Regions from separate parts of the Pseudodesulfovibrio piezophilus C1TLV30 genome, predicted to be linked through region 2. Evidence: predicted binding sites of a transcription regulator. Region 2 holds the regulator's gene; each other region holds the start of a gene.

Region 1 (7,481 bases), 1.1 Mb from region 2:
TCTCGTTGCAGGGGGGCGAAATGTGGCGTCCCATGGCCAACCTGATCATGTCAGGGCTGGCCTTTGCGACAATTCTCACCCTTGTTCTCTGCCCGGTCCTATATTCACTGTTCTTTCGTCAATCCTTTGGGAAGTATACGTGGGACCCCGAAGAAGTCAGGCAGGGGAGTGACCTGAATGCGCTTTCTGAATAAGTGGTGATCATACGGAACAGCGCATCATCTCCATGAAGTTGGCGAGTTGTGGTAAATACGGTTCGGAAAAGAAGACATGTGTATCCATGGGGAGTGTTGCGACTGGTCGGTCTGCACTGGTGCGAACCCTGATCGCCGATTGGTCCATTTCTACTACCATCGGGACGACTTCTTCTTCACTCTCGCTACACAGGCTTTCTCTGGTGCCGGGGGTAAAAACCGTGGTTGTCCCATTGGGATGCACGGCCTTGACCCTGGTCAAGGTCGTGGTAACGCGGACAACAGCACCTGACTTGTCAAAGACCAAGGAATTCCAATCCCCATTCACACCAATGGCGTCCGGGTCATATGCCGTGATTTCCCCGGCTGCTGTCTTGACTGGAGTCGGTTTGGCCGGTTCCAGGGAACTGACTTCGCCATCAGGGGTGAAACTGACTCCGATACGAGTATCCAACATTCCGGCGGGGGTGGAAATGGAGATGGTCTCTCCTGGCCAGAGGGTGATGCTGCGCAGGGTTTCATTCTCGTAAAAACTGATTCCGATGATGCGCGTTGTGATGGTTCCGGAGGGAGTCACCAGAGTGACTGGGCGAGCAAGGTTCGCTTCATCTTCCTGTGCCCAATAGCCGGACAGCTTTCCATTGAGGGGGAAAATTCGATTGATGCATCCGTTTGCATGGAAGGAGATCAGTTCCGCAGGGATTTCCCCAGCTGGTGTCACAACTGTTTGTTGCGATTCCAGCGGCAGTGATTTGATGACCCCGGATTCATGAAAGACGACAGGTAAAATTTCCTTTCGACGCAGTTCGTTGGCTGTGTGCTGGGCAATGAATTCACCATACTTCGTTTCAATGGTCTGCATGATTTCCTCCGTGTCTTTTCAGGATGTTTGGTCACAGGAAAACGGTTTATGAAGTGGACAGTATCCCATCCATTTTCATCTGAGAAAAAGACTTCTCAACTGCAAGTCCTTTCGGGAGCATGAGCCAATCTAATTTTACCGTGTGCAGCCACTCTACAGTGCCATGACTGGTCAGGCGAGCGGGGTACATGCGCTTGTGCGGAATTGGAGAGGAAGCATATCCAAAAGAAAATCAGGATGAATTTTCTGAGCATAGAAGCGATCCTTTTTAATTGCGCTTGGCTAATTCGGATAATTCCAGCGAAGTCAGTGGACGTTCCAGTTGCCAGGCCAGTTTTCTTACCGCTGAAACAAGCTGAGGGAGCTCCCGTTCGGGATATTCAAGCCCGTTCTTATCAAGTGCGTGGGCAACTGCCGCCCGCCCGCTTTTGCCGCCAACCGCGAGAGTGCGATCTGCGCCGATGGTTTTCGGTGAAAACGGCTCGAAGAGGTCGGGAGATTTGCTGAGTGCGTGAGCGTGGATGCCTGATTCGCATGAAAAGATATCCTTACCTGCAATGGCTTTCGTTCGAGGAATCGGGACCCCGGCAGCTTCAGCGACTTGATGGCAGAGTTGACGAATCCCTTGAGTTTGATACCCATGACTTTCCTCCTTGATGGTAAAATACGCAGCAACTTCTTCAGTGGCGGCTATACCGGATCGTTCCCCGATTCCCAGAACACTGACATCTGCGTAATCTGCTCCTGAGGCCAAGGCTGTGATAGCATTTGCCGTGGCCATGCCAAAATCGTTATGGCAATGGACCGCCACATCGATTTCAAGATTCTCTTTGAAAGATGTAATCATTTTTTTTGTCTCAGAGGGAGTCAGCAAACCGAGAGAATCTGACAGTCGGACCCTTGAAGCCCCCATATCCTGTGCCAGCATCGCAGCAGTCAGGGAAAACTCCGGGTCGGCACGGGAGATATCTTCAAGGCCGACAGAAACATATTCCACGCCGAGAAGGACGGCGGATAAAACTGTTCCGGCCAATCGCTCAAGTAATCCTTCGCGGTTGGTGTGCAATCTGTTCTTGAGATGAAGATCGGAAACAGGGACACCAATATTGATCCTGTCCACATTCAATGCCGCTGCGGTGCGGATGTCTCCGTCCCGGCATGGGGTCCATGCGCTTATCCGGGTTGCCCCGGCGAAGGGGCGAACACGGCGAATCAGTTCTTCAAGTCCATTTTGACCTACCCAGCCCAGTTCTAATTCTTCCACACCAAGTTCAAGGAGTCCTCGTATGATGGCTTCCTTTTCTTTCATGCTGAAATAAGCGCCGAAAAGCTGAGCGCCTTCTCTGAGTGTCGTATCAATCAACATGTTGTTTCTCCCAATGTCATGTGCTGTTCCATGCGTATGGAGAAGCATGAACGATGCCAAAGCAGTCTGTTGATTTAACATTCTAAAATTACGTGTTTTTTTTAAAAAAGCGTTGCGGGTGTTGTTGCTGACATTTTTGTAGGTTCCTACAACTTCGTCTGCGAAGTTCGTTGCTTCCTACACTTTTCGTAGGTGAGTTGTCTCTGTGTGGTTTTATGATAAATCTTTTTATTTAAGGTGTTTACATTAACTTGTCACGAATGGCACGGGGTTTGCCATAGGGAGAAGCATCAACGCAAGAAAACCCATGGAGGAGAAATCATGAGGAAAGTAGCAATCTACGGTAAAGGCGGCATCGGAAAGTCCACAACCACTCAGAATACTGTTGCTGGTTTGGCTGAAATGGGACGTAAGATCATGGTTGTTGGCTGTGATCCCAAGGCTGATTCCACTCGTTTGTTGCTTGGTGGTCTGGCACAGAAATCCGTTCTCGATACCCTGCGTGAAGAGGGTGAAGATGTTGAGCTGGACGATATCCGCAAGCCTGGTTTTGGCGGAACATGGTGTGTCGAGTCCGGTGGTCCCGAGCCGGGAGTTGGCTGTGCCGGTCGTGGTATCATTACTTCCATCAACATGCTCGAGTCGCTTGGTGCCTACGAAGAGTCCGAAGGACTGGATTATTCATTCTACGATGTCCTCGGTGACGTTGTCTGTGGTGGCTTCGCCATGCCAATTCGTGATGGTAAAGCTGAAGAGATCTACATCGTCTGCTCCGGCGAGATGATGGCCATGTATGCCGCAAACAACATTTGCAAGGGTATCATGAAATACGCTGAATCCGGTGGCGTTCGTCTCGGCGGCCTTATCTGCAACTCCCGTAATACTGACCGTGAAGCTGATCTGATCACTGAGCTTGCTGCGAAACTTGGCACCCAGATGATCTATTTTGTCCCGCGTGACAATGATGTCCAGCGCGCTGAGATCAACCGCAAAACAGTTATCGAGTGGGATGGTTCTGTCCCGCAGGCCAACGAGTACCGTGGATTGGCCAAAGCTATCGATGAAAACGAAATGTTCACTATTCCCACTCCGTTGGAAATTGAGGACCTCGAAAAATTGTTGCTCGAATACGGCATCCTGGAAGCTGCATAAATCTCATTTCGCATCCCTCCCGGCGTCTTCCGACGGTCGAGACTCGACGAATTTCGTGGATGAACGAAAGGTCTGCTCTTAACACCGATGCCTTTGACCCGGGAGGAATAAAAGAGAAAATGCAACCAAAAGTACATAATTCAAGTAAGATAGGAGAGCGTTAAAATGATGATCATGGTAAGAGCGATTGTACGGCCTGAAAAAGCGGATGATGTCTTGGCTGCCCTGATGGACAATGGTTTTCCGGCAGTCACCAAATACTCCGTGGCTGGTCGCGGCAAGCAGCGCGGCATCAAGATCGGTGAAGTCACCTATGATGAAATCCCCAAGACCATGCTCATGAGCGTTGTCAACGCCGCAGACAAGGACTTCGTCATCACGACAATCATGAACGCTGCGCGCTCCGGCACCAAAGGTGCTTTCGGTGATGGTAAGATTTTTGTTTCCGAAGTCGAGGATGTCTACACCATCAGTTCCGGCGTCAACGATACTGCCGCCGCTTCCGAGGAGGCAGCATAATGAAGGAAATCATCGCAGTTGTGCGCATGGACATGATGAACCGCACCAAGGCTGCCTTGACTGAGGTTGGCGTGGATGCCTTCTTTGCTCACGAAGCACAGGGCCGAGGCAAGGGGTTTATCAACTCAAGTGTCCTGGAAGGCGCTGAGAGCGGATACGAAGAAGCCGCAGCAGTCCTGGGAGAAAAAGGGAAATTGTATCCAAAGCGCATGTTGACGGCAGTAGTCACTGACGATGTCGTGGAAGAGGTGGTGGAAGCAATCACCTCTGTCAACCAGACCGGGAAACCCGGCGATGGCAAGATTTTCGTCCTGCCTATTGGGGACGCAGCCCGCGTCAGAACCTCTGAAACCGGCGAAAAGGCGATCGCCTAAAGCGCCGCTTTGAAGGAGAGCAAATACATGGCTAAGACGAAAAAGGTCGTGCAGTTCGATGCCGCCGATATCAAGGAAGAACTTCTCAAGAAGTATCCGCCCAAGGTGGCTCGCAAGCGCGCAAAGCAAATAATGATCAATGAGGCTCAGGAGTCCGAGACTCCGCCTGAGATCCTGGCAAATGTCCGTACCATCCCCGGTATCATCACCATGCGTGGATGCACTTATGCCGGTTGCAAGGGGGTTATCCTCGGCCCCACCCGTGATCTCGTAAATATCACCCACGGTCCCATTGGTTGTGGTTTCTATTCCTGGCTTACTCGCCGTAACCAGACTGAACCTGGACCGGACGGTGATAACTACATGCCGTACTGTTTCTCGACCGATATGCAGGATCAGGACATCATCTTTGGTGGTGAAAAGAAACTCGCAGCAGCGATTCAGGAAGCATACGACCTGTTTCATCCCAAGGGGATCGCCATATTCGCGACCTGCCCGGTCGGCCTGATTGGTGATGATGTCCACGCAGTGGCCAAAAAGATGAAAGCCAAATTCGGAGACTGTAACGTGTTCGGCTTCTCCTGCGAAGGATACAAGGGAGTTTCCCAGTCCGCAGGTCACCACATCGCGAATAACCAGGTCTTCACGCACCTGATCGGTGAAAATGAGACCCCTTCTGAAGGCGAATACAAAATCAATCTCTTGGGTGAGTATAACATTGGTGGAGACGGTTTTGAGATAGATCGTATCTTCAAGAAGTGCGGTATCACCAATATCGCAACCTTCTCAGGCAACTCGTCCTATGATCAGTTCGCCTCTGCCCAGCATGCTGATTTGAGCGCGGTCATGTGTCATCGCTCTATCAACTATGTGGCTGATATGCTTGAAACTAAGTATGGCATTCCCTGGATAAAGGTCAACTTCATCGGAGCAGAGGCAACAGCGAAATCTCTGCGTAAGATTGCTGAATACTTTGGCGACAAGAAGCTTATCGATAAGGTCGAGGCTGTCATTGCAGAAGAGCTGGTCGAAGTGAAGACTGTCATCGAAGACGTTCGTTCGCGTACTGAAGGCAAAACAGCCATGATGTTTGTTGGTGGTTCACGTGCCCACCACTACAATGAACTGTTCGTCGAGATGGGAATGAAAACATTATCCGCCGGGTATGAGTTCGGTCATCGTGATGATTACGAAGGGCGTGACGTTATCCCCACTCTTAAAGTTGATGCAGATTCTCGTAATATTGAAGAAATCGAAGTCGTGCAGGATGAAAAACTCTACAATCCGCGCAAAACACCGGAAGAGTACAAGGCTTTGGAAGATGCCGGATTTAAGTTCAAGCACTATGAAGGCATGAATCCAGATATGGATAAGGGATCTTTGATTATCGATGATCTCAATCAGTACGAAGCTGACAAGCTGGTGGAAATCCTCAAACCTGATCTCTTTTGCGCAGGTATCAAAGAGAAATTCTCCATTCAGAAACTGGGCATCCCCATGAAACAGTTGCACAGCTATGACTCCGGCGGCCCGTATGCCGGGTTCAAGGGCGCAGTCAATTTCTACAAGGAAATCGACCGTCTCGTGAACAGCAAGGTCTGGAGCTACATGAAGGCTCCCTGGCAGGAAAATCCTGAACTTACCGGCACCTTCGTGTGGGAATAACCGAGGGAGAGAGAAGACAATGTTATTAAGACATACTAAAAAAGAAGTTGCTGACCGCAAGGCTCTGGTGATCAATCCGGCCAAGACATGTCAGCCTATCGGAGCCATGTACGCCGCCCTCGGTATTCACGGCTGCCTGCCTCATAGCCATGGTTCTCAGGGGTGCTGTGCGTATCATCGCTCCACCCTGACACGTCACTATAAGGAACCCATTTCGGCCGCGACCAGTTCCTTTACTGAAGGAGCATCGGTTTTTGGCGGACAGGCCAACCTGGTGCAGGCCATCGACAATATCTTCACGGTCTACGAGCCTGAAGTTATCGCAGTGCACACCACGTGTCTGTCCGAGACCATTGGTGATGACCTGAACCAGATTCGTACCAAGGCTCAGAAAGAAGGAAAGATCCCTGAAGGCAAGACTGTCATCGGAGCTCCCACTCCGAGCTATGTCGGTTCCCACGTCACCGGATTCTCCAATATGGTGAAAGCCATGGCTCAGTTGGCTGAACCGTCTGGCAAGAAATCCGGCAAGGTCAATGTCATCCCCGGTTGGGTCGAACCTTCCGATATGGCCGAGATCAAGCGTCTCGCTGGTTTGATCGGTGTGGACATCACTCTGTTCCCTGATACTTCCGGTGTTCTCGATGCTCCGCTGACCGGAGAATACAAGATGTTCCCTGATGGAGGCGTTACCGTCTCCGAACTCAAGAAGAGTGGCGATGCCATTGGAACTCTCGCTCTGGGTGAGTGGTGTTCGGCAGACGCTGCCCGCTGGCTCGATTCCAAATGCAAGGTGCCGTGCACTGTGCTGGATATGCCATTCGGACTGGCTGCCACTGACCGTTTCATTGATGTTCTGCGTACCGTGGCCGGAGTCTCTGTCCCCGATGCCGTGGCCACTGAACGTGGTCAGCTCGTGGATATGATTTCCGACATGCACCAGTACTTCTACGGCAAGCGTGTTGCCATCTGGGGCGACCCAGATCAGCTCATCTCCATGTGTGAATTCCTGGTCTCTCTGGACATGCAACCCGTGTATGTCGTGACCGGAACTCCGGGCAAGAAGTTCGAGAAGCGGATTCAGGAAATCTGTGAAGGGCAGCCCTTTGAAGTCAAAGTCAAGGCCAAAGGCGATATGTTCCTGATGCACCAGTGGATCAAGAACGAGCCTGTCGATCTGCTTATCGGAAATACCTATGGCAAGTACATTGCCCGTGACGAGGACATCCCGTTCTTGCGCTGGGGCTTCCCGATCCTGGATCGCCAGGGTCACCAGTACTTCCCGACAGTTGGCTACAAGGGCGGGCTCAGGTTGCTTGAAAAGATCCTGACCCTGTTCCTGGACCGTA
Region 2 (7,481 bases):
GACCCCTTGGAGACTTCGTCCCACAGCGATAACAACCTTCTCGATATTTTCAAGTTTGCCGTGAGGAATGGCTATCCCGTCACCAATGCCGGTTGTTCCCAGGCTCTCACGTTCAAGAAGGACACGAACCGCTTGGTCCGTGTCCATCTCAGGATATGCTTCGCCAATAGGGGCGAGAAGTTCTGTCAAAGCCTCAGATTTTGTATCAGAGGCGAGATTGAAAAGAACGAAATTCTTTTCTAAATAATCACCGAGTTTCATAATTTAATTACCAGGGTCGATTAATCCGTAATCGCCATTCTTTCGCTTATAAATTACATTAACATCCTCAGTTTCCGCATTCAGAAAAACGAGGAATTCATTATCAAACGTGTTTAATTGCTCCGCAGCCTCATCTATTGACATTGGCTTTGCTTCGTAACTATCAGTGCCAACAATTGTAGGTATATGTTCTCCTGTCACATCGTCATATGAAAAGAAGTTCATTTGAACCTTATTGCCACGAGCCTGCTTGCTTCTATTCTTGACCTTTTCACGCATTCTACGCAGTTGAGCCTCAAGCTTATCCAAAACCATGTCAATGGTAGAATACATATCTTCTGAATCTTCATATGCAGAGATATGAATGTTGTCAGCATTCAAAATAACATCAGCCTTGTGCCGAAACTTTTCTACTAAAAGATTGACTTGGAGATCTGCTTCGGAGTCGGGAACGAACTTACCTATCTTTTCAAATCTCTTTTGTGCATAACCCTTCAAATGGTCAGACGGCTCAAAATTCTTGAAAGTGAAGCTTATGTTCATACACTACCTCCTGTTCAAAAGGTGAAAGAAACTGAACTTAGAAATATTGTTTACGCTTTGAAGAAGATGCAATTCCCATTGCTGAACGGTACTTGGCAACAGTACGTCGAGCTATATTAACATCAAGCTCATCCTTAAGAATTTCACCAATTTTTTCATCACTTAACGGTCTTTTAGTATCTTCGTTCGCTATCATTTTTTTGATGAGTGCCTTAACACTTTCTGAACCGACTTGCGAACCATCATTCAAATCCAATGCGCTGTTGAAGAAAAATTTCAACTCAAAGATACCATGAGGAGTCGAAACATATTTACTTGTGGTAATCCGACTCACGGTGGATTCATGCATTTCGATATCTTCAGCAACTTCCTTAAGAATTAAAGGCCTGAGTTTTGTAACTCCTTCTTCAAAAAAACCTCTTTGAAATCGTACGATGCTGTCGACTACTTTATACAACGTTCTCTGCCTCTGGTACAGACTTTTCATCAACCACGCGGCAGAACGCATCTTTTCCTGAAAATAATCTTTTTCCTTATCCGCAACATCCCGCATAGTGTCCATGTAAAATGAATTCATCTGCAATCGAGGCATCCCATCCTCATTAAGGATAATCACAAATTCATCACCGTACTTGTATACAAAGACATCAGGACTTACATAGTGAGGTTCTGTACTGGAAAAATTGGTCCCAGGCATAGGATCCAACGTCTGCATTAAATCAAGATAACTCTTGAGGTCTTCCATGGAAATTTTAAATTTCCTAGCTAAGGGCTTATAACGGTTTTTTTCGAGATCTTCCAGATGGTCCTTAACCAAGGAGAACAGAATAGGATCATCAAGCCCTAAAACATCCATTTGCACGAGAAGACATTCTTGTGGCGTTCGAGCAGCCACACCAACAGGGTCCAACCGCTGGAGTCGCAAAATCACAGCTTCAATTTCTTCATCCGAAGCATCGACCATGCTCATAATTTCTTCATTAGTGGCCTGAAGATAGCCATTATGGTCAAGATTACCGATAATGATTTCACCGATAGCAATTTCTGATTCTGAGAAATTAGACAATCTCATTTGCCAGCTCATATGCCCATCCAGTGAGGGTTTTGAGGCAAGCCGAGCCTCAAAAGAAAGTCCTTCTTCAGGTACCTCGGAATCACGTGCCGACGCCTGCTTAGAAGTACTTGAGAATTCTCCCAAATAATTTTCCCAATCAGCTGTCCGCACAAGCTCTTCTTCTGCTTGAGATTCAGTTAACTCCTCTTTCTCTCGGATTTCTGTCTCAATTTCTGTTTCTTCCAGAAAAGGGTTTTCCAGAAGTTCCTGTTGAACAGTTTCCAAAAGCTCAAGGCGAGAAAGTTGCAACAGCTTTATGGCCTGCTGCAACTGGGGAGTCATGACCAGTTGCTGAGAAAGCTTGAGTTGTTGTCTGAGTTCAAGTCCCATATTATGAAGCCTTAAAGACTAAACAAGATCTATATTTCAAGTTATATTCTTCTACATTAATAGTTTTTTTACTACATCTCGCTGCTACTATGCCACAGCGAAAATCTGTAAGCAAGCCATTCCTTGAGTAATATATTGTAACTATTGGATTAATGAGAAAGAGAAAATGATATGAAAGAAGTGTACCAATGTTTACGGTATGTGTAAATCATCAATGAGTTGAAAGGCACAAAAAAAAGAAATCAAAGACGAAAATCCTCACCGAGATAGATTTGACGAGCTCGACTGTCTTGCACGATAATATCTGGAGTCCCTTCGAGAATAACAGTCCCCTCGTAGACAAGATATGCTCTATCACAAATATTCAATGTTTCTCTAACATTATGATCAGAAATAAGAATCCCTATCCCCATGCTTTTCAGAACGGAAATGATATCCTGAATATCAATAACAGCAATAGGGTCAACACCGGCAAAAGGCTCATCCAACAAAATAAATTTCGGATCCATTATGAGCGCTCTTGCAATTTCCAAGCGACGTCTTTCCCCTCCTGAAAGAAACATGGCTGCTTGATCCGCAAGTTTGCTGATAGTGAACATCTCCATCAACTCTTCAGCTCTTTTTTTCTGAGCCTTGGAACTCAAAGACGTCTGTTCAAGTATTATTTCGAGATTCTGACGAACTGATAGTTTTTTAAAAATAGAATTTTCCTGAGGAAGATAACTCACCCCAAGCCGAGCCCGCTCATGCAAAGGTTTATTCGTCAGAGCTTTCCCCGACAAAGAAACCTGCCCAGTATTTGGCTTAACAATCCCAACAAGCATATAAAAAGTAGTTGTTTTACCTGCACCATTTGGCCCAAGCAATCCAACGACTTCTTGTGGATTCAGTTCCAGATTTATGCCGTGTACAACTTCCTTTTGGCCGTACCTTTTGGACAGATTTGTTGCTATCAAACCATCAGACATTATTGCACCTTGACACTGTCAGGGGTCATAAAAACAGCCTGTACTCTCTTGCCATTTCCACCAACAACCTCACTTCGATTTTCCTTGGCGTAAAAATTAATGACGTCACCTGTTAAACTGTTAGGACCATCCTGTAATTGAGGATTATCTTCCATCCGAAGCACTTGACGACTGACAAAATAAATCAACTTGCCACATGATCCTCGTGAACGCCCTTTTTGGGCTTTCACACTCCCTTCTGCTACGATTTTATCAATACTGTCAGCCGAAAATTTTTTATCAGAGCTCGAAGCAAGGTATGCAGACAATTTATGGGCCCAAAGAGTTAAATCACCATGTTCAGCAACGACATTTCCAACAAAAGAAACCATCTTCCCACTCTCATCATAAATCATGCGTTCTGAAGATATCTTGATAGGAACTCTTCCCGGAGTGACACCAAATGCACTTGGTGAAAAAGGAGCTTCTGCTTGAACGTCGGCCTTGACTTCACCTTCCCCACTGGGAGGTAAAGGTATTGAAGAAACTACGATATCTTTCTCATTTTCCTGCTTCATCTGGGCCGGTGCCAAAAAACGCATATGAGAATATCCAAGAGCATCCTTCTCGTCATGTGCGGTGGCATTGAGGTCGAAGACGGCCCCCCAATTCCCTTCAACAAAATCAACTTTGACTTTCTGTCCTTTTAACAAGGTGACTCTGTGTTTACTCTGAGCAGTTCTCTTGGCTCGAACATTCAAATTCTGAGTGGCTTCACGGATTTCCCCCCACCCATCGGCGTAAACCGAAGATGCAGCAACCATGATGCAGACACAAAAAATTATGGAGAGGGAAATACGTTTCATAGAAAACACACCATATCTCTATTTATTAAGGGACATACCACTATATTTTTGGGGAGAGAATAAGGCCTCGACCCCGCCAGCTGCGATGAGTTCGCGACTAATCAGATCAATTTCAACGGCTGCACCAGTCAATGTCATATCAGGTCTACGAACAATGACGCCACCTTTAAGGTAGACCTTATGCATGGCACCAACATAATCGAGATGTTGAGCAAGCAATTCAATATCACCAAACCGGCCCGTCACATTATCATATAAGGTCAGATTATCATTGGATTGATCAACATCGCCAAGATCAGCCTTGACATAGACTTCTTGTCGATCTTCGCCATAAAAAGCTGTCAATTGGGGATGCTCAACGCCAATGAGTTTTCTTTCCTGATTGTACTGAGCTTTTTTTGCAAGCAACTTCCACGTCATAGCCCCCTGCTTTCCTTGGACCAGTTCTATATCTTGCGCTACAATATCTGATTGATCCAAAATTTCATCTCGACTGCCACCTCCCGAAGCTTTTTCTGGAGTGACAAGAATATCGGTGAAAAAAGTCTCCTTGATAGCTATCCCCAAGAGCAAACCAAGAGCAAAAATGAGTATAAAGAAAAGCGCAGAACGCCTTTTCATCTAGTCTACCCACCGCTTCATGGCATCTTCAAATAAGCCACGAGCTTTGAGAATATAGCTAATGGCTTCACGAACCGCACCATGGCCTCCACGCTTAGTAGAGACCCAATCTGCAATCTCAAGAACTTCGGGCATGGCATTGGACACACTCATCGCGAGTCCGGCATATTTCATTACTCCGAGGTCAATCCAGTCATCTCCAATAAATGCAGCTTCAGATGGCTTTATTCCTATTTTATCACACATTTCAATCAAGTAAGGAACTTTTCGATGATTGCCAGCATAATAATGCTTAATACCAAGCTCAGAGATTCTTTTTTCAACCGGAGGTTGATCCAACCCGGTGATAACACCAATTTCAAGCCCTGCCGTCTGGGCGAGTTTGATACCGAGACCATCCTGAACATTAAACCGTTTCATGACCATACCTTCATTGGTATAGTACAAACCTCCATCTGTTAAAACCCCATCAACATCAAGCACAAGCAATTTTATATTCTGGGCAAGCTTGAAAGCACGATCAGCCATTATTCAACTCCCAAAGAGCCTTGAGGCGGGTGAGGAGAGCCTCCACAGCATCAAGTGGCAAACTGTTCGGCCCATCACATTTTGCATTATCCGGATCAGGGTGGCACTCCATAAAAACCCCGTTTGCACCGGCGGCAACTGCAGCCGAAGCCAAAACAGGAATATATTCCCGCTGCCCTCCAGAGGCCTTGCCAAGCCCCCCCGGCAACTGGACCGAATGGGTTGCATCAAAAACTACTGGCACATCAAATTTTCGCATTTCAGGAATGGAGCGCATGTCTACAACCAAATTATTGTATCCATACGTTACCCCACGCTCTGTCAGCCAAATATTTTCATTACCCGAGGCCCGTAGCTTATTCACGACATTTTCCATATCCCAAGGAGCAAGGAATTGGCCTTTTTTCACATTAACAATTTTGCCTGTCTTTGCTGCTGCAACAAGCAAATCTGTCTGCCTGCATAAAAAAGCAGGAATTTGGAGAACGTCAGCGACCTCCGCAACCAAGGGGGCCTGTTCAGGATGATGAATATCCGTAACAATAGGAAGCCCGGTTTCAGCCTTGACCTCAGAAAGCAAACGCACGCCTTCCTGCATTCCAGGCCCTCGAAAACTCGTAACAGAAGTCCTGTTCGCCTTATCAAAAGAACTTTTAAAAACCAACGGCAAACCGAGCCGATCTGCGATCGCTGCAAGCGTTGTCGCTGCACGCAGTACGATTTCACGGCTTTCAATGACACACGGTCCGGCCAGAATAAACGGACCGGACCGACTTTTTTGATATAATTCGCTTAGAGCCAATTATTTTCCCCTCTTATCCCTATCAAGCTTGGAAGCCTTGATAAATTCTCTGAACAGAGGATGTGGTTTCATGGGATTGGATTTGAACTCTGGGTGAAACTGGCATCCAAGAAACCACGGATGATCCGGCAACTCAACTATTTCCACCAGAGATTCATCGGGCGCAGTTCCCGAGAGAACCATCCCATTATTCACAAACTGCTCAATATATTCGTTGTTGAATTCAAAACGATGCCGATGTCTTTCGTCAATATTAATAGTCTGATATGCTTTATGAGCAGCTGTATCTTTTTTCAATTTACAGGGGTAAGTACCAAGCCTCATGGTTCCCCCTTTATCAGATTCTTCACAGCGAGTTTCTGTCTTCTTCGTACGGAAATCAAACCATTCTTTCATCAGATATATGATGTCATGTTCTGTTGCGGCATCGAATTCAACAGAGTTGGCATTTTCCAGTCCAATGACATTCCGCGCAAATTCAATACAGGCACACTGCATTCCAAGACAGATTCCAAAGAAGGGTATTTTGTTCTCTCGAGCATATTGGATAGCAATAATTTTTCCTTCCACTCCTCGTGATCCAAATCCACCAGGGACAAGCACTCCGTCCAGGCTCGCAAGCTTCTTCTCAACATTTTTTGCCGTTATTTTCTCAGAATTGACATACTCAAGTTCAACTTTGACTTCGTTGGCCACGCCCCCATGGACAAGAGCTTCATGCAGACTTTTGTATGCTTCTGTCAGATCTACATACTTTCCAATAATACCAATCTTAACAGTCCCTTTGGGATTTTTCAAAGTATGAACAAGATTTTCCCAAGGAGCCAGTTCGGCATTTCTAGCAGGTAATTTAAGGAGAATTGCAATCTTCTGGTCCACACCCTCTTCATAAAACTTCAAAGGGACTTCGTAGATGGAAGAAACATCAACTCCAGAAAAAACTGCATCCGTATCAACATCACAAAAGAGAGCAATCTTTCTTTTAAGATCCTCTTCTAATTCTTCTTCTGACCGACAAATGATGATATCAGGTTGGATTCCAACACTCCGAAGTTCTTTCACGGAATGCTGCGTCGGCTTGGTTTTCATTTCTCCAGCAGTCTTTATGTATGGAACGAGAGTCAAATGAATATAAAGAACATTTTCCTTGCCCAAATCATTCTTCAGTTGACGTATTGCCTCGAGAAAAGGTTGTCCCTCAATATCCCCGACAGTACCACCAATCTCAATAAGAGCGACATCTTCACCATTAGGAAGGTTGATAACCGCCTCTTTGATAGCATCGGTGATGTGCGGAATAACCTGAACAGTTCCACCAAGATAGTCACCCCGGCGCTCTTTTTGAATTACGGAATTGTAAATAGAACCGGAGGTGTAATTGTTTTGCTGACTCAGTGCCGTCCCCAGATACCTTTCATAATGCCCAAGATCGAGATCCGTTTCAGCACCGTCGTCAGTGACAAAGACTT
Region 3 (7,481 bases), 920 kb from region 2:
TTCTGGGAGTGAACCCCTGGGGAATCACCGGGCCGAAGAGCGGGTGTGTCCCGACTATGGGGCCATCGTATGCATCGAGCATGGACTTGATGGGCAGGATCTTGACCGATCCGACATCACAGAGAATGGTGGGAGGGGTCAGGTACGGTTTGACCTGTTTCAGCACTCCTGCCATGGCAGTGACTGGAACACTCAGGATAAGCAGGTCGCATCCATCCAGTGCCGTGCGGATTTCCGCATCCGAAAACGGGCGGTTCAACGGAACGACATCGCAGCCCAATCGGGTGAAGGCGCTCCTGAAAACGCTTCCCATCTGGCCGCTTTCGCCCACTATGGCGATTTTTTTGCAATCCACGATATTCATTGATGTGTCCAGTGCCTTCTCATTGGAATGTGCATTATCCGATGATCTTGTTCCATTCATCGAAGAATCCGGGAAATGATTTGCCGACACAGGTCGGATTGTCAAGTGATACATCAATTCCCGCCAGTTGGAAGATGGACATGGACATAGCCATGCGGTGGTCTCCGTATGTGGTAAAGTCGATGGTGTGCCCCTTGGGCAGTCTTCCAGGGCGAATAATCAGAGAATCTTCACGTATTTCAGTGGAGGTTCCGGTACGAGCCACTTCCTTGGCGCAGGCTGCGAGACGATCGGTTTCCTTGATCCGCAGGTGGGCCACGTTTTCTATGGTCGTTGGTGAAGAAGCGTATGCGGCTGCCACAGCCACAGTCGGGACCAGATCCGGGCAACGTCCCATATCGACCTGAATGCCGCGCAAGGAACTCGGCTCTATCAGGATACCATCAAAATTGACTTTGATGGATGCTCCCATCTGGCTGAGGATATCCAGAATCGCACGATCTCCCTGCAACGAATCCGCAGCCAGTCCTTTGATCAATACTGGACGTTTCCCCACAGCTCCTGCGGCGAGAAAATAGCTGGCATTGGACCAATCGCCTTCGACCCGATAATCAGAGCAGTCATATCCTGTGGGCTTAACCACGAATCGAATGGTGCCAGGAGTGATTCCCTTGACGCAGCGCCAAGGGGTTTCCTGCCATGTCCCTTCACGTTTTTGTTCAACGGTGAAGCTGACCTTGAAATCTTCCATGATTCGCAGGGTCAGGGCCACATAAGGCCAAGAGACGGCTTTGTTTCCGGTTATGGTGATAGTCACGTCGTGGTCTGCCATGGGAGCACCCATGAGGAGGCCCGAGAGGTACTGGCTACTTTCCTCAAGTGTTATATCGACATTTTTTTTCGTGTACCCTTTGCATTTCATGACGAAGGGGAGGAATCCTTCCTGCTCTTCATAGTCAAATTTGGTCCCCAACCGCACAAGGGCTGTGGTCAGCTCTCCCATGGGACGTTCATGCATGCGGGGTGCTCCGTGGACATGGAAAGTCCCATGCCCGGCGGCGGCCACGGCGGTCATCAGACGGCAGGTAGTACCGGATTCGTGCATGAAAAGTTCATGGGGCTTTTCCCCTTTGTGCTTGCCGTCGGCATTGCCTCCTTTGGGCCCGTCTTCCATGCCGGTCACAATGAGGTTGCCGTTTTTTTCCTCGATGGCAGCCCCGCAGGCAGTGAGACAATTGCGCGTGCGTGTAATATCATCGGAGACGAGGATTGATGATATTTCGGAAGTGCCCTTGGCCAGGGCCGCCGCAATGAGGGTGCGGTGTGACAGAGACTTGCTGGGCGGCGCATTGATGACGATCGGTTCCTGGGTCATTGTCTTTCCTCCTGGGTGGGGTAGGTTCCAAGCACACGAAGTGTGTGGCACTGTTGTCGGATATCTTCGAGAACGTCTTCGTATCGTTCTGCGCCAAGGTCACATTCGAGATCAGCGAAGAAAACATATTTCCATTTTTCTCCACGAAACGGGCGTGATTCCAGTTTGGTGATATTGATGCTCTGGTGTGCCATGGTTGTCAGAACGCGTGCCAGGGCACCTGCCTTGTCCGGCAGGGTGAACAGGATGGTCGTTTTGTCCCGTTTGTCTTCCTGGGAAGGCGACGATCCGATAATAAGGAACCGGGTCCAGTTGTCCGGCAGGTCTTCAATGGACTGCGCCAGGATATTCATGCCGTGCATGTCGGCGAGCTTGGCATGGCCCACCACGGCTGCGGCTTTTTTGCCCGCGACCACCTCTGCGGCTTCTGCCGAGGATTCCATGGGAATAGTCGGCACATCACGCAGGTGCGTGCGGAGCCAGTCCCTGCATTGACCCAGAGGTTGCGGATGGGAGTAAACCACTTCCACATCCTCTATGCGGTCGGCATTGGACATCAGGCAGTGGCTGATGCGACTGAAAACCTCGGCCTGGATAGAGACTTTGTATTTCATGAACAGGTCGACGACTTGTCCGACAGTGCCTTCAATGGAATTTTCCAGCGGGATGACGCCAAGTTCGGCTCCCTCCTCCGCAACAGCACGAAATATTTCTTCGAAGTCCCCTTTGGGGGTCAGGGCTGCGGAACTGCCCATGTGCTCAATGGCGGCAAAATAGGAAAAGGTTCCTTCGGGGCCGAGGTAAACGACTCGTTCCGGGCGTTGCAAATGACGGGATGAAGACATGATTTCCCGATAAATGGTACGGAGGTGCTTATCGGGAAGCGGGCCAGGGCTTGAGTCTGCAATTTTGTCCATGACCTCCTGTTCCCGAAACGGCTTGTAGATAGGCTCATTGTGGGCGGCTTTGTAACGGCCCACGCCGAGGCTTACCCTGGCTCGTTGGTTGAGAAGGTCCACGATCTGTTTATCCAGGCTGTCAATTTTGACTCTGAGGTCTGTCAAATCCGGGATATCGCTCTTATCCATGTCGCCCATGAGTTTCTCCAGTCCGCTTTCCTGTTCTGATTTCAGCGTCAGATTTTTTGATGAAAGCACTGCAAAAAAGTGTTTGTGAGAGTTTCCCGGTCCCTGGGGTTCAGGGACCGGGACCATGAGAGATTTATCCCTCGACGATTTCTTCCTTGATCCGCATACCGAAGTGACGACCGGCTTCGTCAGTCTTGACCATGATTTTGTCACCAACGGAAAGAGTGACTACAGAGACAGGGGCACCCTTGTCGCTGACAACCCGAATTGTTTCGGCGTTTTGCAAAAAGACCTGGCCTTCCTTGATACCGTTTTCGGTTTTGACTTCCGCCTTGATCAGCAGCATGGGGCGAACTTCGACCTTGACACGGCCAACTGTAGCCAATGAGGTGGCTCCATCTGCGCCGACAATGAGAACATCAGTCCCTGCCGCGAGTTCTTCGAGATATGTGGTCTTGTCACCCGGCATCTGCGCGTAAGCGTGGACTGCCCCGGCGTTGACCCGAAACGGGCGTGCCGCCACATAGGGGTTGGATTCGGTTTCGGCATGAACCAAAAAAGAAAAGGCCGAGGAGTTGCCGATGAGCATTCCCTGGCCTTTTTTCAGCATGGAAATAGTATCCACACAGACTCTATGCCCGAGTCCTGTTGATTCAATGGCTGTAACTGTGGCGACTTGAAGCTCCATTGTTCCCTGCGACAGTTTGAGTTCCGCGACAATTTGCTTGAGATCGGCAGCACCTTCAGGCAGGACGACGACAGTATCACACCCTCGTTCCAGGATGCCTGCTGCCAGTATGGCTCGGTCATAATTTTCGCATTCCAGAGCCAGAGTGTCCACCTGCGCGAGGATGTTTTCCACCGGGATGATTTCCCACCCCTTTTTCAGGACAATGTCCTTACCATCCAGAATGCCCTTGATTGCAATGTCCTCGTCTGATTTTTGGGTCAGTTCGACAACGGGCATGGCCTCAGGAGTGATGACGGTGACACGGCCGAGAGCTTCCACATCCTTGACGTGGGCCTCGTCCACCATGACAGCGTCCACCCCGGATTCCAGGGCCAGAGTAATCAGGTTCTTGTCAAAGGGAACGGATTTGAAGATGACTTTTTTCATGGAGAAGTTCCGTTGGTTAGCCGTTGAGGTAATTGAGGGCGACATCCACGGATTCATCAGCGTGGACGATCATGTTCAGTGCTTCGACCAGACGGGTGGGATCCTCATGCTGGAAGACGTTGCGCCCGACGGAGAGCCCTGCGCCTCCGGCCTCCAGAGAATCATGCACCATTTGGAGAAAGGACTCGGTGCTGTCGAGTTTTGGCCCGCCAGCGATGACGACAGGGACACAACAGGCGTCGCATACTTTGGCGAAGGTGTCGATATCTCCAGTGTAGGGAACCTTGACAATATCTGCCCCGAGTTCCGTGCCGACGCGGGCACAGTGAGCGACGACGGCAGGGTCGTATTCATCGGAAATCTTAGGTCCGCGGGCATACACCATCGCCAGGAGCGGAATGCCCCAATTGGATGCTTTCGAAGCCACCATTCCAAAATCGGCCAACATGGCGGATTCGGTTTCGTCACCGAGGTTGCAGTGAATGGAGACGGCGTCTGCGCCGAGTCGGATGGCATCCTCAACCGAGGCGACCAGGGATTTTGCATTGGGGTAAGGAGAAAGGCTGGTTGATGCTGACAAGTGGACGATGAGGCCAATGTCCTTGCCGGAAGCACGATGTCCACATCGGACAAGCCCTTTGTGCTCAATGACTGCATTGGCTCCACCGGCGACAACTTTGCCGACAGCTTCGCGCATATCCACCAGTCCATCAATGGGGCCGACAGTGACTCCATGATCCATGGGGACGACTATGGTTCTGCCTGTGTTACGATTAACGATTCTTTCAAGCCTGATAGCTTTGCCTATGTGCATTTTCTCTCTCCAGTGGTTGTCTCTCTCGGACCATGGTTCTCATGAAACCGGCGGGAGATAAAAAAACAAGGGCCGCCGGCTTTCGCCCGCGGCCCTTGAAGAGGTTCTTTGTTCTGCTTGTATCCACCAGTTGGTTACAGTGCACCTCTCCCAAGACCGCGAGCGCGGCAATACCAATATCCAAAATAAAAGAAGGAAAAGTATGTTGGGGAGGCAATGGTGGAATTCATGCAAAATTCATATCCCCTCCGATAATGTTCTGTCAATATAAAAATAATTGCGATTTCGAATAGATGTCTTCTATTACCTTATATACAAGTAAGCCCTGTTTGTTTTTCTTCTGAATACTGAGTTGACAATTTTTGTATATTTTAGAGACTTCAAAAATGTAATAAATTACAAATTTGCAAAAATAGTAAGGTTTCATACGTCTTTGAATTGGCTGTTTTACATGAATAGCAATGAAAATGCAGTTTGGCACGGGTCTTGATAGAAGGGAGCCAGGTTAGAAACGCATTCCACTTCAAGGAGGAGTATCGTAATGTTTTTGAGAAAGTCCCCGACCCCTACGTTTAGCAAGGCCGTTGTCGCGATGGCAGCCATAGTGGTTGCCCTTGCCCCGACCCTTGCTCATGCAGAAGAGGTAGAGTACCTCACCCAGTCCAATGGTAACATCCTTTGGACACTTGTTGCCGCCATCCTGGTCATGTTCATGCAGGCCGGGTTCGGTTGTGTCGAAGCCGGGTTCACCCGTGCAAAATCGGCCGGTAATATCATGATGAAGAACTTTCTGGATTTCGCAGTTGGTTCTGTCGTCTTTTTCCTGTTCGGTTTTGCCGTTATGTTCGGCCTGGATGCAGGCGGATTTATCGGCACCTCCGGCTACGCCCTGAGTGGTGTGTCTGCTGCCGACCTGCCCTGGTCTTACACTTTCTGGTTCTTCCAGTCCGTGTTTGCTGCGACTGCCGCGACCATCGTCTCCGGTGGTATGGCCGAACGGACCAAATTTTCCAGTTACATTCTTGTTTCCATTGTCATTACCGCTATCATTTACCCAATGTCCGGTCACTGGGCCTGGGGTTCACTGTGGCTTGGAGATGACGGTGCCGGTTGGTTGGAAGGCCTTGGATTCTGTGACTTTGCCGGTTCCTCGGTCGTTCACTCTCTCGGTGGTTGGATTGCCCTGGCCGGAGCATTGGTGCTTGGTCCTCGTATCGGCAAGTACACCGAAGACGGAAAAGCCAATGCCATTCCTGGTCACAACATCCCCTTGGCTGGTCTGGGTGTTTTCATCCTTTGGTTCGGTTGGTTCGGATTCAATCCCGGTTCCACCACCACTGCTGATGACACCATTGGTCTGATCGCCATGAATACTTCCCTGGCTGCTGCTGGCGGTGTCCTTGGTGCCATGTTCATCTCCTGGTTCCGGTACGGCAAGCCTGACATCTCCATGACCATGAACGGAGCATTGGCTGGTCTGGTGGGTATCACTGCCGGTTGTGCCACTGTTTCGCCCAGCGGTGCTATCGCCATCGGCCTGGTCGCCGGTTGCCTGGTTGTCCTTTCCATTGAATTCATCGACAAGGTTCTCAAGATCGATGACCCCGTCGGAGCCTCTTCGGTTCATGGTGTGTGCGGTGCATGGGGAACGCTTGCCTGCGGTTTATTCAATCTTGATGGTGGGTTGTTCTATGGCGGCGGTTTCGCTCAGCTCGGTGTTCAGCTCATAGGTGTCGGTGTCTTCTTCGTCTGGGGATTTGGTACTGGCTACATCTTGATGTCTGTCGTCAAGGGGTTGTTTGGCCTGCGTGTCACAAAGGAAGAAGAACTTAAGGGTCTGGATATTGCTGAGCACGGCTCCGAGTCCTACAACGGATTCCAGCTCTTCAGCAACGAATAGGCGCGAAGTTCGATCACCAGACACTATAAGGAGAAGAAAAAATGAAGCTCATCATAGCATACATCAGACCTGAAAAACTCAATGACGTGAAGCAAGCCTTGTTCGCCAAGGAAATATACTCCATGTCCGTGACAAATATCCTGGGATCAGGTCGTCAGAAAGGGTTTACCGAAACCTACCGTGGCGTCCAGATGGAAGTGAACCTGCTCAAGAAAGTTCGTCTTGAAATCGGCGTCAATAACGACTTCGAGGCGAAAGCCATAGAGGCCATTCAGACCGCAGGACAGACCGGAAGCGAAGGCGATGGTGTCATCTTTGTCACCGAGCTTGCCAAGGCGCTGCGTATCAGAACCGCCGAAGACGGTATCCTTTAAAACTGAGTGTCAAGAGACCGATATGGCCGGGGCGGCGAGTCCGTCCCGGCCTTTTCAAAACTCCAACCGAACGCGAAGCAGCCTGTCACAGACGACTCTCCGTCAGTCATATGTAATTTCAATGGCGACCACAGCACCCAGCCTTCATGACATAATTGAGAATGAACGGATTCTCACCTATTTTCAACCGCAGGTCTCGCTCAAGCGCAAGGCTGTCATCGGGTTGGAAGCCTTGAGTCGGGGATTTGACCCAGAGAGTGGCGAGCTTATACCTCCTACGTCTTTATTTGATCAGGCTCGGGACGGGGTGTCCCGTCTTGCTCTTGATCGGGTCTGCCGGACAAAGGCTGTGGAATCATTTGCAACGCTTCATCGTCGTGACAAAAGTGTCATGCTTTCCATGAATATCGATGCGTCCTGCATCAACAGCATGACTCGCGGGTCCAATC

What was found. Region 2 encodes sigma-54, which starts transcription at its own class of promoters, with help from an activator protein. Its sites were predicted from a motif close to CTGGCACGGNNNNTGCTT; they were not measured.
Region 1: BN4_RS14570 (LeuA family protein) is a predicted target of sigma-54. The motif match lies at 2,465-2,482, and genes of this name have one in related genera.
Region 3: BN4_RS07205 (ammonium transporter) is a predicted target of sigma-54. The motif match lies at 5,233-5,250, and genes of this name have one in related genera.

Annotation. Positions count from the first base shown of each region.
Region 1 covers NC_020409.1:3,148,788-3,156,268, forward strand. Annotated here, with positions in the region: gene BN4_RS14560 (efflux RND transporter permease subunit) at 1-194, shown strand, start outside; gene BN4_RS14565 (hypothetical protein) at 202-1,056, opposite strand; gene BN4_RS14570 (LeuA family protein) at 1,325-2,422, opposite strand; gene nifH (nitrogenase iron protein) at 2,744-3,574, shown strand; gene BN4_RS14580 (P-II family nitrogen regulator) at 3,740-4,093, shown strand; gene BN4_RS14585 (P-II family nitrogen regulator) at 4,093-4,467, shown strand; gene nifD (nitrogenase molybdenum-iron protein alpha chain) at 4,495-6,132, shown strand; gene nifK (nitrogenase molybdenum-iron protein subunit beta) at 6,152-7,481, shown strand, end outside.
Region 2 covers NC_020409.1:574,728-582,208, forward strand. Annotated here, with positions in the region: gene BN4_RS02820 (PTS sugar transporter subunit IIA) at 1-261, opposite strand, end outside; gene hpf (ribosome hibernation-promoting factor, HPF/YfiA family) at 265-804, opposite strand; gene rpoN (RNA polymerase factor sigma-54) at 842-2,248, opposite strand; gene lptB (LPS export ABC transporter ATP-binding protein) at 2,491-3,216, opposite strand; gene BN4_RS02840 (LptA/OstA family protein) at 3,216-3,908, opposite strand; gene lptC (LPS export ABC transporter periplasmic protein LptC) at 4,080-4,682, opposite strand; gene BN4_RS02850 (KdsC family phosphatase) at 4,683-5,210, opposite strand; gene kdsA (3-deoxy-8-phosphooctulonate synthase) at 5,203-6,012, opposite strand; gene BN4_RS02860 (CTP synthase) at 6,013-7,481, opposite strand, start outside.
Region 3 covers NC_020409.1:1,495,971-1,503,451, reverse strand. Annotated here, with positions in the region: gene BN4_RS07230 (prephenate dehydrogenase) at 1-364, opposite strand, end outside; gene aroA (3-phosphoshikimate 1-carboxyvinyltransferase) at 399-1,739, opposite strand; gene pheA (prephenate dehydratase) at 1,736-2,827, opposite strand; gene BN4_RS07215 (3-dehydroquinate synthase II family protein) at 2,961-3,944, opposite strand; gene BN4_RS07210 (2-amino-3,7-dideoxy-D-threo-hept-6-ulosonate synthase) at 3,961-4,758, opposite strand; gene BN4_RS07205 (ammonium transporter) at 5,300-6,658, shown strand; gene BN4_RS07200 (P-II family nitrogen regulator) at 6,700-7,032, shown strand; gene BN4_RS07195 (EAL domain-containing protein) at 7,154-7,481, shown strand, end outside.